2 linked regions of the Rubrivirga marina genome follow. The main gene of each other region encodes a partner of the protein of the gene in region 2 in a complex. Links are inferred from orthologs where the notes say so. Each region holds a gene or a part of one and is shown on either strand. Other genes may lie near its edges.

Region 1 (6,831 bases), 2.0 Mb from region 2 along the record:
TGACGCCCTCGGGGTCGTCGTAGGCACGGCGGAGGACGTCCTCGTCCTTCCACTGGTCGACGCCAATGAGGAGCGCGCCGTCGGGCCCGGCCACCTCGGCGACGTGGCGGAGGAAGTCGCGCGCCTCCGGCTGGGTAAAGTTGCCGACCGTCGAGCCGGGGAAGAACACGACGACGCGGGAGGTCTCGGACGGGAGCTCCGGGAGGTCGAAGGCCCGCGTGTAGTCGGCCGCGACGGGGAGGACCGGAAGCCCGGGGTAGGCTTCTCGGAGCGACACGGCGGTCTGTTCCAGGAACGCCGCCGAGATGTCGATGGGGACGTAGGCCGCGAGCGTCCGGCGCGCGTGGAGGGCGTCGAGAAGGATGCGCGTCTTCTCGCTCGACCCGCTCCCGTATTCGACCAGCGCCGCGTTTTTGCCGATGGCCTCGACCATCTCGTCGGCGTGGTCGAGCAGGATCTGGCGCTCGGTCCGGGTGGGGTAGTAGGCGTCGAGCCGCGTGATGGCGTCGAAGAGGCGCGAGCCGCGCTCGTCGTAGAAGTACTTGGCCGGTATCGCGCGGGGCCGCTCGGCGAGGCCCGCCAGCACGTCCCGGCCGAAGGCCGAGGCGGGCGCGTCCGTCTCCAGTTCGGGCTCCTCCGGCAGGGACGGCGGCGTCACGAGCGGGCGAGGCGGAGGCCGGTGAACTGCCACGTTGCGTCGGGGGGGAAGAAGTTGCGGTAGGTCGGGCGGATGTGGCTCCGGCTCGTGGCGACGCTCCCGCCGCGGAGCACGAACTGGTTCGCCATGAACTTGCCGTTGTACTCTCCGAGGGCGCCCTCGACGGGCTTGTAGCCAGGGTAGGGCGTGTACTGGCTGTGCGTCCACTGCCACACCTCGCCGTACATCTGGCGGAGCGCGGGGCTCTCGGCGGGCGTCCCGTCGCCACCGACCGGCACGGCCGGGGTGGGGTGGAAGCGGCCGGCGTCGGCGAAGGGGCCGGGGGCGTCACCGGTGCCGTCCCAGACCGTCCGAGCGGCGACCTCCCACTCGAACTCGCTCGGCAGCCGGGCGCCGGCCCAGCGGGCGAACGCGTCGGCCTCGAAGCAGCTGAGGTGGGAGACCGGCTCGTTCGGGTCGACCGGCTTCATCCCCGACAGCGTGAACACGGAGTAGCCGGTCGGCGAGGCCTCGTCGCGTTCCCAGTAGAACGGCTCGGTCCACTCGTTCTCGACGCGCGACGCCCAGCCGAGCGACAGCCACAGCGGCGTGTCGTCGTAGCCGCCGTCGGCCATGAACGCGAGGTACTCCCCGCACGTCACGAGGCGGTCGGCGATCTCGAAGGCCTCCACGAACTGGCGGTGCCGCGGGCGCTCGTTATCGAAGTGGAACCGCCCGCGGCTCGTGGTCGCGTCCTGCGACTCGAACCCGACCTCGTGGAGCCCTGCCTCGAAAGGGCGCCACCCGAGAGGACCGGGGTCGACCGACGGCACGTCGACGGGCTCACGGAATGCCGGCCGCAGCGGGTTGACGGCGAACACGTGCTTGAGGTCGGTCAGCATCAGCTCCTGGTGCTGCTGCTCGTGGTGGAGCCCGACTTCGATCACGTCGGCCACCTCGGGCCGGTCCGCCTCGGCGAAGCCGTCGAGGAACTCAGCCATCGCCTCATCGACGTGGCGACGGTAGGCGAACACCTCCTCGACCGTCGGGCGCGAGAGGTAGCCGCGCTGGGCGCGGCAATGGCGCTCGCCGGCCTGGACGTAGTAGCTGTTGAAGAGGAACGGGTAGCGCTCGTCGTAGAGTTGGTAGCCGTCGGCGAACGGCGTGAGAACGAAGGTCTCCCAGAACCACGTCGTGTGGGCGAGGTGCCACTTGGTGGGGGAGACGTCCTCCATCGACTGGACGACGAAGTCCTCGGTAGCGAGACCGTCGCAGAGCGACTCGGTAAAGGCGCGGACCTCGGCGAATCGGGCGCCGAGGTCGGTGGCGGTGGCGGCGAGGGGCACGGCGCTAGTCGGTGGGGGAGACGTCGGTGTCGCCGTCGTCGTCACGGACGTCCGTGTCGTCGTCGGCCCGGCCCTGCGGCGTGGGCGGGATTTCCTGGTCTACCTGAGTGATGTCGTCGTCGGTCGGCTCGGCGTCCTGGGGGGAGGTGGGCGTTTCGGACATGGGACCTGGGAGAGGGGAGGGCGTTGACCGACGAGCCCTCGCCCCCGTTCCGTCCCATGCCTGGTGGTCTCCTTGACATTTATCTGGCCCCGGCTGCGGGCGCCCCCGTCCGCCGCGTCGGCCGCGCCGAGGCGGTCGCAGGGCGCGGGCTGGAAGGCGATCGGTATGCCGCCGGCGAGGGGTCGTTCAGCCGCTGGCCCGGCAAGGGGCGCGACGTGACGCTCATCGCCGCCGAGGCCATCGAGGCGGCCGAGGCCGAGTTCGGCGTCGCGATCGCCGAGGGCCAGCACCGCCGCAACCTCGTCGTCGAGGGCGTGCCGCTCGACGACCTCCGCGGGGTCCCCTTCGCCATCGGCGGCGCGCGGTTCGAAGGCGTCCGCCTGTGCGCGCCGTGCAAGTACCTCGTCCGCGTGACGGGGCAGGACCGGATCTTCGACGCGCTCGTCCGGCGCGGCGGCCTCCGCGCCTCGGTGGTGTCGTCGGGGACCCTCGCGGTGGGCGACGCCGTCACGTGGGACCCCGCCGACGTCGCGCGCCGCCCGACGCTCCCGGGGTAAACTGCCGGCCCCCGCCACGCCCATGCCCGGAATCCCAGACGCCACCATCGACGAGGTCCGCGCGGCCTCCGACCTCGTTGACGTCGTGAGCGACCGCGTGCGCCTCAAAAAGCAGGGCCAGCGGTTCATGGGCCTCTGCCCGTTCCACAACGAGAAGTCCCCGTCGTTCTCGGTCGACCCGTCGCAGAACCTGTACTACTGCTTTGGCTGCCGGCGCGGTGGCGACGTGTTCAAGTTCGTGGAGGAGATCGAGGGCGTCGGGTTCCTGGACGCCGTCCGGCTCTTGGCCGACCGAGCGGGCATCGAGATCCGGGAGGAGGGCACGAGCCCGGAGGCCGACCGCCGCGGCGCGATGCACGCCGCGCTCCGGTTTGCGGCGGGCTACTTCTACACGACGCTCGGGACGCCGGACGGTGAGCGCGGCGTCGAGTACCTCCGCAAGCGGGGGTTCTCGAAGGACGCCGTCCGCGAGTTCGGCATCGGCGTCGCGACGCCCGCCTGGGACGGCCTCGTCCGCACGGCCACCGAGGCGGGGTACAAGCCGGAGGTTCTGGAGGCCGTCGGGCTGGCGAAGGAGCGGAATGGCGGCGGCCACTACGACGTGTTCCGCGACCGGCTCATGTTCCCGATCCTGTCGCCCATCGGGAAGGTGCTCGGCTTCGGCGGGCGGATCCTACCGGACACCCAGACGGGCAGCGACGACTACACGCCGGCCAAGTACGTCAACTCGCCCGAGACCGAGGTCTACCACAAGTCCCGCGTGCTGTACGGGATGAAGCAGGCCAAGCGGTCGATCCGGACGGAGCGCGAGGCCGTTGTGGTCGAGGGCTACGCCGATGTGGTGTCGCTGTGGGACGCCGGCGTCCGCAACGTCGTCGCCGCCAGCGGCACGGCGCTGACGCCGCAGCAGATGGACCTCCTGAAGAAGCTCGACGTCCAGCGCCTCGTTCTGCTCTTCGACGCCGACGCGGCGGGGCAGGGCGCCGCACGGAAGGGGGTCGACGTCGCCCTCGACGCTGGCCTGGCGCCGTACGCCGTCTCGCTGCCGGACGGCGCCGACCCCGACTCGTTCGTCCGCCAGTTCGGCGCCGACGCGTTCCGGGGCATCCTCCGCGACGAGCGGCTGGACTTCGTCGAGTTCCTCGTGCTGCAGGCCCGCCAGTCCGGCGCGCTCGCCACGCCCGAGGGCAAGAGCGACGCCGTCCGCGAGGTGCTCCGCACGATCAAGCGGCTCGGCGACCCGATCCAGTCGGGTGAGTACCTCCGCCGCGCCGCCGCGCTCCTCGACGTCTACGAGACCGACCTCCGCCGCCAGTTCGAGGGACAGGCCCCGCCTCGGTTGCGCCCTCGGCCCGAGCCTGAGACCGCGGAGTTCCAGGAGAGCACGCCGCCCCCTCTTCCGGAGCTCCGACCGGAGGAGGAGTCCTTGATCCGGCTCATGCTCGAACACGGCACGCCGATGGTCGAGCACGTCCTCACCCGGATGGGCGTCGACGAGTTCACGCCCGGGGCGCCGCGGGAGATCGTCCAGGCCCTGATCGCCCAGTTCGAGGCCGGCGCCATCGACGCGGGCCCGTTCGTTCGCGGCGAGCACGGCGAGTCCGCGCGTGTGCTCGTCGCCGAGGCCCTCGCCGAGCGGCACGGCCTCAGCACCGACAACTGGAAGGCGAAGGTCGGGACGACCGTCAAGGGGCGGGACAGCGCGCCGTTCGAGACCGCGACGTCGTCGATGCGGCTCCTCAAGCTCGATCGCGTCCAAGAGGCGATCACGGCGACGATGGCGGAGATCCAGTCGCGCGAGCGGGCCGGCGAGGACATCGCCGACCTCCAGGCCCAGGTGAACGAACTGAACGCGCTGCGGAGGACGATCGACCGAGGCGAGTTCATGGAGTGGGAGGGCTGACCCGGCCCGACGGCCTCCCGAGGCAGGGGCCTCCGCGCGGGGCGCCGAGGATCGGGTCGGCCTCGGTCTGAACGAGCAGGGCGACGCGAGCGGCGAGATCGGCGAGGGCCGGTCGGATCGGTTGGCCTCCCGGCCAGATCGGGCCCGGACAACGGAACGACGCTTCCGCGAGGACTCCGCCCGCCTCGGGAGCGCGGGGACGGCTCGCCCGTTCTACCTTGCCGCCCCCCCCAGACCCATGGCCGACGAACCCACCGCCGAGACGACGCCGACGCCCGGCGACGGCCTCCCCGACCTGCCCGCCGCAACGCCTGAGGCCGACGCGGACGACGCGGCGCCTGCCCTCGAGACCGCTGCCGTGCCCCCGGAGCCGACGCTCGACCAGGAGCTCGCGCTCGCCGTGGAGCCCGTCGAGGTGCCCGACGGCGCCCCGCTCGACCACCCCGCGCTCTATTTCAACCGCGAGCTGAGCTGGATCGACTTCAACTGGCGCGTCTTTTTTCAGGCCCTCGACGAGCGGGTGCCGCTGCTGGAGCGCGTCCGGTTCGTGGCGATCACGGCCAACAACCTCGACGAGTTTTACCGCAAGCGAATCGGGGGTCTCAAGCGCCAGCTCGGCGCTGGCGTCCGCGCGCTCTCGCCCGACGGGCGGACGCCGCGCGAGCAGCTCGAGCTCACGACGGCCGCCGTGCTCGATATGCAGGCCGAGCTCTCGCGCGTGTGGGAGGACGAGCTCCGCCCCGAACTGGCCGCCGCCGGCGTCGTCGTCCGCGAGTACGACAGCCTGGAGGACGACGAGCAGGCCGAGCTCGACCGGGTCTTCCGCGGCACCATCTTCCCGATCCTCACGCCGCTCGCGGTCGACTCGGGCCACCCGTTCCCGTTCATCTCGAACCTGTCGCTGTCGCTGGCGGTCACGCTCCGCCACCCGACGCGCGGGACCGAGCACTTCGCCCGACTGAAGGTCCCCACGGGCCGCGCTCGGTTCATGCCCGTCGACGGGTCCGAGGGCGAGTTCGTGGCCATCGAGGACCTGATCGCCAACAACGCCGAGGAGCTCTTCCGCGGCATGGACGTCGAGGGCGTCTACGCCTTCCGCGTCACGCGCAACGCGAGCGTCGACCGGAGCGAGGAGGAGGCCGACGACCTCCTGTCGATGATCTCCGAGGAGCTCCGCGAGCGGAAGTTCTCCGAGGTCGTCCGCCTCGAGGTCGAGGCCGAGATGCCCGACCGCGTCCGCGAGCTGCTCCGCCGCGAGCTCAACCTCACCGAGCCCGAGGACGTCGTCGAGGTCGACGGCCTGCTCGACCTCGCCGGCCTCGAGGCCCTCTACAAGGTCGACCGGTCCGACCTGAAGGATCTCCCGTGGGAGCCCGTCGTCCCGATCCGTCTGCGCCACATGGTGATGGAGGACGACGACGACATGTTCTCCGTCATCCGGAAGGGCGATCTGCTCGTCCACCACCCGTACGAGAGCTTCGCCGCCTCGACCCAGCGGTTCATCGAGGAGGCCGCCGAGGACCCCCGCGTCCTCGCCATCAAGCTGACGCTCTACCGGACCAGTCAGGACAGTCCCATCGTTCGGTCCCTCATCCGAGCGGCCGAGGCGGGCAAACAGGTCGCGGCTCTCGTCGAGCTCAAGGCCCGGTTCGACGAGGAGAACAACATCGAGTGGGCGCAGCGGCTGGAGCGGACGGGGGCGCACGTCGCGTACGGCCTCGTCGGCCTGAAGACGCACGCCAAGACGACGCTCATCGTCCGCGAGGAGCCCGGCGGGCTCCGCACGTACTGCCACCTCGGCACGGGCAACTACAACCCCACGACGGCCCGCTTCTACACCGACTTCGGCCTGTTCACGTGCCGCGAGGACATCGGCGAGGACCTCGTCGGCCTGTTCCACTTCCTGACCGGCTACGCGCCGGAGCAGGAGTACCAGACGCTGGCGGTCGCTCCTCGCGACCTCCGCTCCCGGTTCGTGTCCCTCATCCGCCGCGAGGTGGCCCACGCGAAGGCCGGGCGCAAGGCGCGGATCATCGCCAAGATGAACGCGCTCGACGACGTCGGGATCATCCAGGAGCTGTACTGCGCGAGCCGGGCCGGCGTCCAGATCGACCTCATCGTCCGCGGCCACACCCGGATGCGGCCCGGGGTCGAGGGCTACTCTGAGAACGTCCGCATCGTGTCGATCGTCGGCCGCTTCCTTGAGCACAGCCGGATCTACTACT
Region 2 (7,897 bases):
CGCGACCGCCGTGCTCGCCCCGCACCCCGACGACGAGTCGCTCGGCTGCGGCGGCCTCCTCGCGCTCCTCGCCGAGGCCGGCGCTCCCACGCGCGTCGTGGTGGTCACCGACGGGTGCCAGTCGCATCCGAACTCGGCCGCGTACCCCGCCGAGAGGCTCCGCGCGCTCCGCGAGGCCGAGGCCCGGTCCGCCGTCGCCGCGCTCGGCCTCGACGCCGACGCCGTCACGTTCCTCCGCCACCCCGACTGCGGCCTGCCGGACGAAGGGACGCCGGCGTTCGACGAGGCGGCCCGTGAGCTGGCCGAGGTCCTCGACGGCGTGGAGACCGTCCTCGTCCCGTGGCGGCGCGACCCGCATTGCGACCACGTCGGGACGTGGGCGCTCGCGTGCGCGGCGGCGGCGCAGATGGACGAGCCCCCGCGCTGGATCGAGTACCCCGTCTGGGCGTGGGCCGCGGCGGAGACCGACGCGGCACCCCAGGACGGCGAGGCCGAGGCGTGGCGGCTCGACGTGACGGCCGTCCTCGCCCGGAAGCGCGAGGCCATCGCCGCCCACCGCTCCCAGATGACGGCGCTCATCGACGACGACCCCGACGGGTTCATGCTCGACGGCGAGACGCTGGCCCACTTCGAGCGGCCATGGGAGCTGTTCCTCGAGACACGCCGGCCGTGGCGCGCGCCCCCCTCCGGACATGCCTAACCCCCCGCCCACGAGGGCGCACCGGACGGCGTCGGGGTCCATCGACCCGGCCTACTTCGAGCGGCTCTACCGGGCCGAGGCCGACCCGTGGGCCTACGCGACGAGCCCCTACGAGACGGCGAAGTACGCGGCCACGCTCGCCGCGCTGCCGCGGGACCGTTACGCCTCAGCCCTGGAGGTCGGCTGCTCCATCGGCGTGCTGACCGAGCGGCTCGCCCCGCGGTGCGGCCGGCTCCTCGCCGTCGACGTGTCGGAGGCGGCGCTCGCGCGGGCGCGACGGCGGTGCGCGCGGCTCGGGCACGTGGCGTTCGAGCGGCGGGCGCTCCCGTCCGAGGCGCCCGCCGGTCCCTTCGACCTCGCGGTCGTGAGCGAGGTCGGCTACTACCTCGCCCCGGTCGACTGGGCCGAGGCCCTGGACCGGCTGGCGGTCAGCGTCGGGGCGGGCGGCCACCTCGTCCTCGTCCACTGGACCGGCGAGACGGACTACCCGCAGACGGCCGACGCCGTCCACGGAGCGGCCCGGGACCACGCCGCGTGGGAGGGCCACTGGTGCCACCGGGAGGAGGCCTATCGGGTCGACGTGCTCACGCGGGCGGCGTAGCCTCGGCGAGGAGCGCGCGCACGTCGAGCGGGCCCGTCGTCATCGCCAGGGCGCCGTCGGCATCGCGCGGCCACTCCGCCTCGGGGCGGTCGCGGTAGAGCTCGACGCCGTTGCCGTCGGGGTCGCGGAGGTAGAGCGCCTCGCTGACGCCGTGGTCCGAGGCCCCGTCGAGCGGCCAGTTGGCGACGACGAGTCGGCGGAGCGCGTCGGCGAGCGTCGCGCGGTCGGGGTAGAGGATGGCGACGTGGTAGAGGCCCGTCGCGCCGCGCGGCGGGGGCGATCCGCCCCGACTCTCCCACGTGTTGAGCCCGATGTGGTGGTGGTAGCCGCCGGCCGAGACGAACGCGGCCTGCGTCCCGTAGCGCTGCGTGACCTCGAACCCGAGGACGTCGCGGTAGAAGGCGAGCGCGCGGTCGAGGTCGGCCACCTTGAGGTGGACGTGCCCGATGCCGACGCGCGAGTCGATGGGAGCGTTCATGCGTGCGGGGACGAGGGGAGAAGGGGGGCTCTTACGCCGTCGGCCTCGACGCCGAGGCGGACGAGGCTCGGGCTGCGGACCGGCGTCGGCCTCCGGGGTCGGGACGGCGACCTGGCCACGGGCCTCGACGGCCCGGGCGCCCCAGGCCCGCACCGTCGGCGCGGCGAGCGGGAGAAGACGTCGCCCCTGAGCCTCCGCAGAAGGCCGGGTCCCTTGGATCACGTCCCCCCGGACCATGCCCCCCCGTCCGATCCTCTTGCGGAGGAAGGGGCACGGGTCTTTCTGCCCGAGTAGTCACCAACCCATGTCCCCATGCGACACCACGTTCTCCCTCTGATCGCCGCCACCCTGACGCTCGCCGCCTGCGACGCCGTCGGCCCCGCGTCCGCGCCCTCCAAGGCAGGCTCTTCACCGGACACCCAGGCGTCGGCCGCGACGCCGTCGGCCCTCTCCGCAGTACGGCGTGCGACGGCCGCGTACCATCGCGTCGACGAGGCCGTCGCCGACGGCTGGGGCGCCGTCGTCATCAGCGAGTGCGTCGCCCACCCCGAGCTCGGCGGCATGGGCCACCACTACGTCAACCTCGGTCTGATGGACGGCGAGCTGGACCCCGTCCAGCCCGAGGTCCTGCTCTACGAGCCGACCAAGAACGGCCGCCTCCAGCTGGTCGGCGTCGAGTATGTCGTCCCGTTCGGCGTCGTGCCGGAGACCGGCCCGGCGCCCGAGCTGTTCGGCCAGACGTTCCACCCGAGCGCCGGCGCCGGCGGGTGGGCCCTCCACGCCTGGGTGTGGCGCCACAACCCGGCCGGCCTGTTCGCCGACTTCAACCCGACCGTGTCCTGCGACGACGCGTCCTGACCCGACTCCCAGCCACGACCTCGTCGGGACGGCACGGCCGCGCCGGCTCGGGGCTTCGGCCTCGGGCCGGCGCGTGTGTCGAGCCCCTCCGCCTCGGTGAGCCCGTCGCCGAGGCGGGCGGGGCTAGAACGGGGCGTCGGTGGCCGGCGGCGGGAGCGGCGGCGGCGCGTCGTAGCCGCCCCCGTAGCCGTCGCCGCCTCCGAGCTCGCCGCCCGGCGGCGGGTAGTCGTCGTAGCCGCCCGACGTGTCGGAGGCCACGTAGCTCGTGAGGTTCTCGAACCGGGCGTACTGGTTGACGAAGGCCACCTTCACGTCGCCGATCGGGCCGTTCCGCTGCTTCCCGATGAGGAGCTCGCCGAGCCCCTCCGTCGAGTTGCCGTTCTCGTCGACCGTGATCCCGTACCGCTCGGCGCGGTAGATGAACATGACCACGTCGGCGTCCTGCTCGATCGAGCCCGACTCGCGAAGGTCGCTCAGCTGCGGCCGCTTGTCTCCACCACGCGTCTCGACCGCACGAGAGAGCTGCGAGAGCGCGATGACGGGCACGTCGAGCTCCTTCGCCAGCCCCTTCAGGGACCGCGAGATCTGGGCGATCTCCTGCTCGCGGTTGCTGCCCTTCGTCTGGGCCGTCCCGTGCATGAGCTGGAGGTAGTCGACGATGACGAGGCCGATCCCGTGCTCGGCCTTCAGGCGCCGGCACTTGGCCCGGAGCTCGAGGATGCCGAGGCCGGGCGTGTCGTCGATGAAGATGTTGGCCGCCGAGAGGCGGCCGGCGGCGCGGGCCAGCTTGGGCCAGTCGTCGTCGTGGAGCCGGCCCGTCCGCGCGCGCTGGGCGTCGACGCGGGCCTCGGACGTGAGGAGGCGCTGGGCGAGCTGCTGCGCGCTCATCTCGAGCGAGAAGTAGGCCACGCCGGCCGGCTTCTCCGGGTGGAGCGCCGCGTTCCGCGTGATGGCGAGCGAGAACGCCGTCTTGCCCATCGACGGCCGCGCCGCCACGATCACCATGTCGGACGGCTGCCAGCCGCCGGTCATGGCGTCGAGGGCCGTGAACCCCGACGGGACGCCCGTGATGCCGCCCTCGCGCCCGTGGATCGACTCGAGGTGCTGCATCGTCTGGTGCACCACCGAGTTCATGTCGACGGCGCCCTTCCGCAGCTGCGACTCCGAGATCTGAAAGATCTCGCGCTCGGCGTTGTCGAGGAGGTCGAACGCGTCGGTCGTCGGGTCGAAGGCCTGGCCGACGACGCCGGTCATCGTCGTGATGAGCTTCCGGAGGAGGCTCTTCTCCGCGATGATCCGGGCGTGGTACTCGACGTTGGCCGCCGACGCGACGCGCGTGGTCAGCTCGGTGAGGTAGTACCCCCCGATCTGGTCGTAGTCGCCGCGGCGCTTGAGCTCCTCCGTGAGCGTGATGAGGTCGACGGGGTTTCCGCGCTCGAAGAGGGCCTCGATGCCCTCGAAGATCCGCTGGTGCTTCGGCTCGTAGAACGCGTCGGAGGGGAGGATCTCGATGGCCTTCGGGATCGCCTCGCGCTCGATGAGCATGGCGCCGAGGACCGACTGCTCGACCTCGGTGGCCTGGGGCGGCATCCGCCCGGCCTGCTGCTGCATCGGCAGCACGTTGAGCGGCCGCCGCCGCCCGCCCGCCATCTTCTCGATGGGGACGCCCGGCATGTCCTCGTCGATGCGGAGGGGGCGCTGCTGGAACTCGTCGGGGTCGGCCATGGGGGGCGAGGCGGTCCGCCTCGGGCGCGAGGCGAGGGAGTCGGCTAAGCGCCGCTCGTGATCTGGTCGTAGCGGGTGCGGAGGAGCTTGACGTCCTCCCACGTGGGCCGCTTCCACTGGGGGTTGCGGAGGAGCGCTGCCGGATGGTACGTGACCATCAGCGGGAGCCCGTAGAAATCGTTGAACTTGCCCCGCAGCGACGCCAGCGACGACTTCTTGCCGAGGAGCCCGTTGCCGGCGCTCTTCCCCACCGCCAGGATCACCTTCGGGCGGACGAGCGCGATCTGCTTGTAGAGGACCGGGATGTGGGCCTCGACCTCCTCGGGGAGCGGGTCGCGGTTGTTCGGCGGCCGGCTCTTGAGGATGTTCGTGATGTAGACCTCCTCGCGCTGGAAGTGGACGGCCTCCAGGATCTTGTTGAGGAGCTGGCCCGCGCGCCCCACGAACGGCTCGCCGGTCCGGTCCTCGTCGGCCCCCGGCGCCTCGCCGACGATCATGAGGTCGGCGTCGGGGTCGCCGGTGCCGAGGACGGGGTTGATCCGGTCGCGGTCGATGGGGACCAGCTCGTTGGCCGCGAGCCACGCGCGGACGTCGCCGAGCGAGTCCATGCCGTGGAGCGGGTGGCCCTCGGGGATGAGCGCTTCGATCCGCTCGTAAGGCGAGAGCGTCTCGTCGAGGCTGGGGTCGGGGAGGTCGCCGAAGAGGTCGGGCACGTCGTCGTCGGGAAGGTCTTCGGCGTCTACGGCCGCGGGCGCGGGGGGCTCCGCCTCGGCACGACGCTCAGGGGAGTCGGCCGGAGCGGCGGGCGCCGGCTCGGCCAGCGGCTCGGTCGGGCGCCCCGCCAAGGCGGGCGGGGCGGCCTCCGGTTCGGCGATCCGGCCGGCCTCGATCGCCGTCTTCGCATCCGCACCGCCGAGGTAGCGGACCGGGCCGGCGAGCCGGCGCTGGAGGGCGAGCAGGGCGCGCGCCTCGCGCAGGACGTCGGCGAGGGCGGGGGCGGCGTCGGCCACGCGGGTGTCTGGGGGGAGCGTCAAGGTAGGGGGCGCCGCCGGAGGCCCGCAACGTCGGTGTGCACACCGTGGATAACGGTGTGGACAACTGCCGCTCGGGTGAAGCCGCGGCGGAGGGGTTCGGGCGCCGCGCGAGGTCCCGGCGTCCAGGTCCGCAGGCCCTCAGACCAGCCGCTCGCGGAGCGCCTTCGCCACGACCTCGCCCCGCGTGTGGACGTGGAGCTTGCCGTACACATTCCGCACGTGGCCGTCGACGGTGTGCGGGCTGAGGCAGAGGGCCTCGGCGATCTGGCGCTTCGTCTGGCCGGCCACGAGGTGCTGGAGGATCTCCGTCTCGCGCTCCGAGAGGCCGTAGTCGGGTGGCGGCGCGGCGAGCGACGTGAACAGCGTCAGCACGCGGCGGGCGATCTGGGCGTCCATCGCCGCCCCGCCGGCCCGGACCTCGTCGACGGCCGCGAGGATGGCCTCGGGCGTCGCTGTTTTCAAGAGGTACCCCGACGCGCCGGCGCAGACGGCCTGGAAGATGGTGTCGGTGTCCTGGTGGACCGTCAGCATGACGACGGGGACGGCCGGCGCTCGGGCCTGGAACACGCGGGCGCCCTCGACGCCGCCCATCCCTGGCAGCCCGATATCCATGAGCACGGCGTCCGGCAGCGCCCCCGCGTCGAGCGCCGCGAGGGCCTCCTCGCACGACGGGAACGCCGACGCCACGTGCGGCGGCGCCGCGTCGATCACGTCGGCGATGGTCTCGCGGTAGAGCGCGTTGTCCTCGACGAGCCAGACATGGACGATCGGTTCTGGCACGGGAGCGGGGACGGACAGGAGGCACGGTGTCTCCGCCGTGTCCTCCTGAGCGGAGCCGCTCGCTCAGGAGGACACGGTAGGGAGGGCGCGCGCGGAAGGACGACGTCGGACTAAGAAAGGGCCCCGTCGCCGCCCGGGGCCCGGCGCGTTCGCGCCGTTCCGGCCCTGCCCGCCTCGGCGTCCGCGCGGGGCACGTGGAGGTAGACGCGCGTGCCGGCGCCCGGCCGGCTGTCGACCGTGAGCGTCCCGCCGAGCTGGCCGGCGCGCTCGCGGAGACTGGAGAGGCCGTGTCCGGACCGTGCGTCCGTCGGGTCGAACCCGCGGCCGTCGTCCTCGACCGTCAGCGCGAGCGCGTCGGGCGACGCGTCGAGGCGCACGCGGACGGTCGCGGCGTCGGCGTGGCGGGCGACGTTGTGGAGCGCCTCCTTCGTCACGAGCAGGAGGTGGCGGCGGACTTCCATGTCCAGTGGAAGGTCATCCTCCGTTGGCGCCTCGACGGTCCAGGCCACGCCCGGCAGGAGAGAGCTCGCCGTGTCGCGGAGCCGCTCGGCGAGGTCGCGGAGCCGGTCCGATGACGGGTCGATGGCCCAGACGATGTCGCGGAGGTCGTCGACGAGCGTCCGGGCCGAGGCGCTGAGCCGGTCGAGACGGGAGCGGTCGGTCTCGGGCAGCGCGTCGTTGCGGCGGACGAGGTCGCTGAGGACGGCCATCGACGAGAGGCTCGCGCCGATGTCGTCGTGGAGGTCGCCGGCGATGCGGAGGCGTGTGTGGGCGACTTCGAGCTCGCGCGCGCTGAGCTCGCGGAGGAGGCGGAGCCGCTCGGCCGCGCGGTCGTGGCGCCGGCCAAGTTCTGCCAGCAGCGCGAGGTGGTCCTCCGTCAGCTTCGCACCGCTGAGGCGCCGCCCGAGGCGGGCCGTGCCGGCGTCGCCGAGCGGCACGTGGGCGGCCTCGACGAGCGACGCGTCGAGGCTGACGCCCTCGGTCGAGCGGACGTCGAGGACGCCGGGACGGGCCACGATCTCGGGCGTCGCGTCGGGGCCGACCGTGCAGCCGTCGAGGTCGAGGCCGTCGCGGATCGTCTCGGCGAGCGCCGCGCGGAGGGCGTCGTCGGTCTGCGCCGTCTCGACACGCGCATCGAACGCCGCCAGCGTCGCCCGCCGCGCCCGCTCGTGGCGGTTGAACACGCGGTCGATCGACGCGAACAGCCGCCGCTGGACGGGGACGAGAAGCGCGAAGAGGGCGGCGGCGAGGGCGATGGCGGCCGGCGTCGGGAGCGAGCCGGGCGCCCGGCCGAGCGCGTGCACCAGCCCCCCCGCGAGCGCGGCGTAGGCGACCACGAGGAGCACGACCGTCGCGCCGTAGGCCAGCCCCGGCGTCACGAACCGGTCGATCCCGAACAGCCCCTCCCGCGTGACCGCGATCCCGATGCCGACAGGGATGAGGAGGTAGCTCATCCCGACGAGCGCGTTGACGGTCCCCATGCTCCCGAAGACCGGGAGGCCAGCCGCGCCCGGGAGCTCCCACAGGAGGAGGTCAAGCGTGGTGTAGGCCGCGACGGCCGCGAGCACCCACGCCGCCTTCTGGCGCGTCCGCTGCGTCGGCGCGCGGGCGAACTGGACGACGCACAAGACGAGGACGAGGGCGGCGACCGCCCCCGCGCGGAGGTAGAGCCACGCCTCGGGCACGGATCCGGAGCCGACCGTCCCCACGAGGAGGGACCC

The links.
Region 1: the proteins of dnaB (region 2) and dnaG are in contact, whole or in part, in a crystal structure (PDB 2R6A), measured with the Geobacillus stearothermophilus proteins. The link is inferred for Rubrivirga marina from one-to-one orthologs. Residues at the interface, in WP_033016901.1 of Geobacillus stearothermophilus: Ser13, Glu15, Ala16, Gln18, Glu91, Leu92, Asp94, Ala95, Val96, Pro97, Thr98, Ala99, Ala100, Asn101, Tyr104, Tyr105, Ile108; in WP_049624496.1 of Geobacillus stearothermophilus: Lys456, Leu457, Leu458, Pro459, Ala460, Asn463, Ala464, Leu467, Leu535, Leu536, Ile537, Ala538, Gln544, Glu545, Asp548, Tyr549, His552.

What each region holds. Positions count from the first base shown.
Region 1 is NZ_MQWD01000001.1:3,242,697-3,249,527, reverse strand. The notes cover bases 2,264-5,165. They hold dnaG (DNA primase), read left to right. Parts: upstream 2,264-2,725; coding sequence 2,726-4,606; downstream 4,607-5,165. Other genes in these bases: ppk1 (polyphosphate kinase 1), read left to right, coding at 4,845-5,165; BSZ37_RS13735 (MOSC domain-containing protein), read left to right, coding at 2,264-2,703. In the rest of the region: egtD (L-histidine N(alpha)-methyltransferase), read right to left, coding at 1-658; ergothioneine biosynthesis protein EgtB, read right to left, coding at 655-1,983; BSZ37_RS22080 (hypothetical protein), read right to left, coding at 1,988-2,146; more of BSZ37_RS13735, read left to right, coding at 2,203-2,263; more of ppk1, read left to right, coding at 5,166-6,831. UniProt on the Escherichia coli protein: RNA polymerase that catalyzes the synthesis of short RNA molecules used as primers for DNA polymerase during DNA replication.
Region 2 is NZ_MQWD01000001.1:1,206,613-1,214,509, forward strand. Bases 2,062-5,060 are described here. They hold dnaB (replicative DNA helicase), read right to left. Parts: upstream 4,363-5,060; coding sequence 2,761-4,362; downstream 2,062-2,760. Other genes in these bases: BSZ37_RS05015 (hypothetical protein), read left to right, coding at 2,092-2,637; BSZ37_RS22325 (uracil-DNA glycosylase), read right to left, coding at 4,407-5,060. Outside these bases: BSZ37_RS05000 (PIG-L deacetylase family protein), read left to right, coding at 1-700; BSZ37_RS05005 (class I SAM-dependent DNA methyltransferase), read left to right, coding at 693-1,301; BSZ37_RS05010 (VOC family protein), read right to left, coding at 1,285-1,779; more of BSZ37_RS22325, read right to left, coding at 5,061-5,372; BSZ37_RS05030 (response regulator transcription factor), read right to left, coding at 5,535-6,176; BSZ37_RS05035 (ATP-binding protein), read right to left, coding at 6,287-7,897. UniProt on the Escherichia coli protein: The main replicative DNA helicase, it participates in initiation and elongation during chromosome replication. Travels ahead of the DNA replisome, separating dsDNA into templates for DNA synthesis.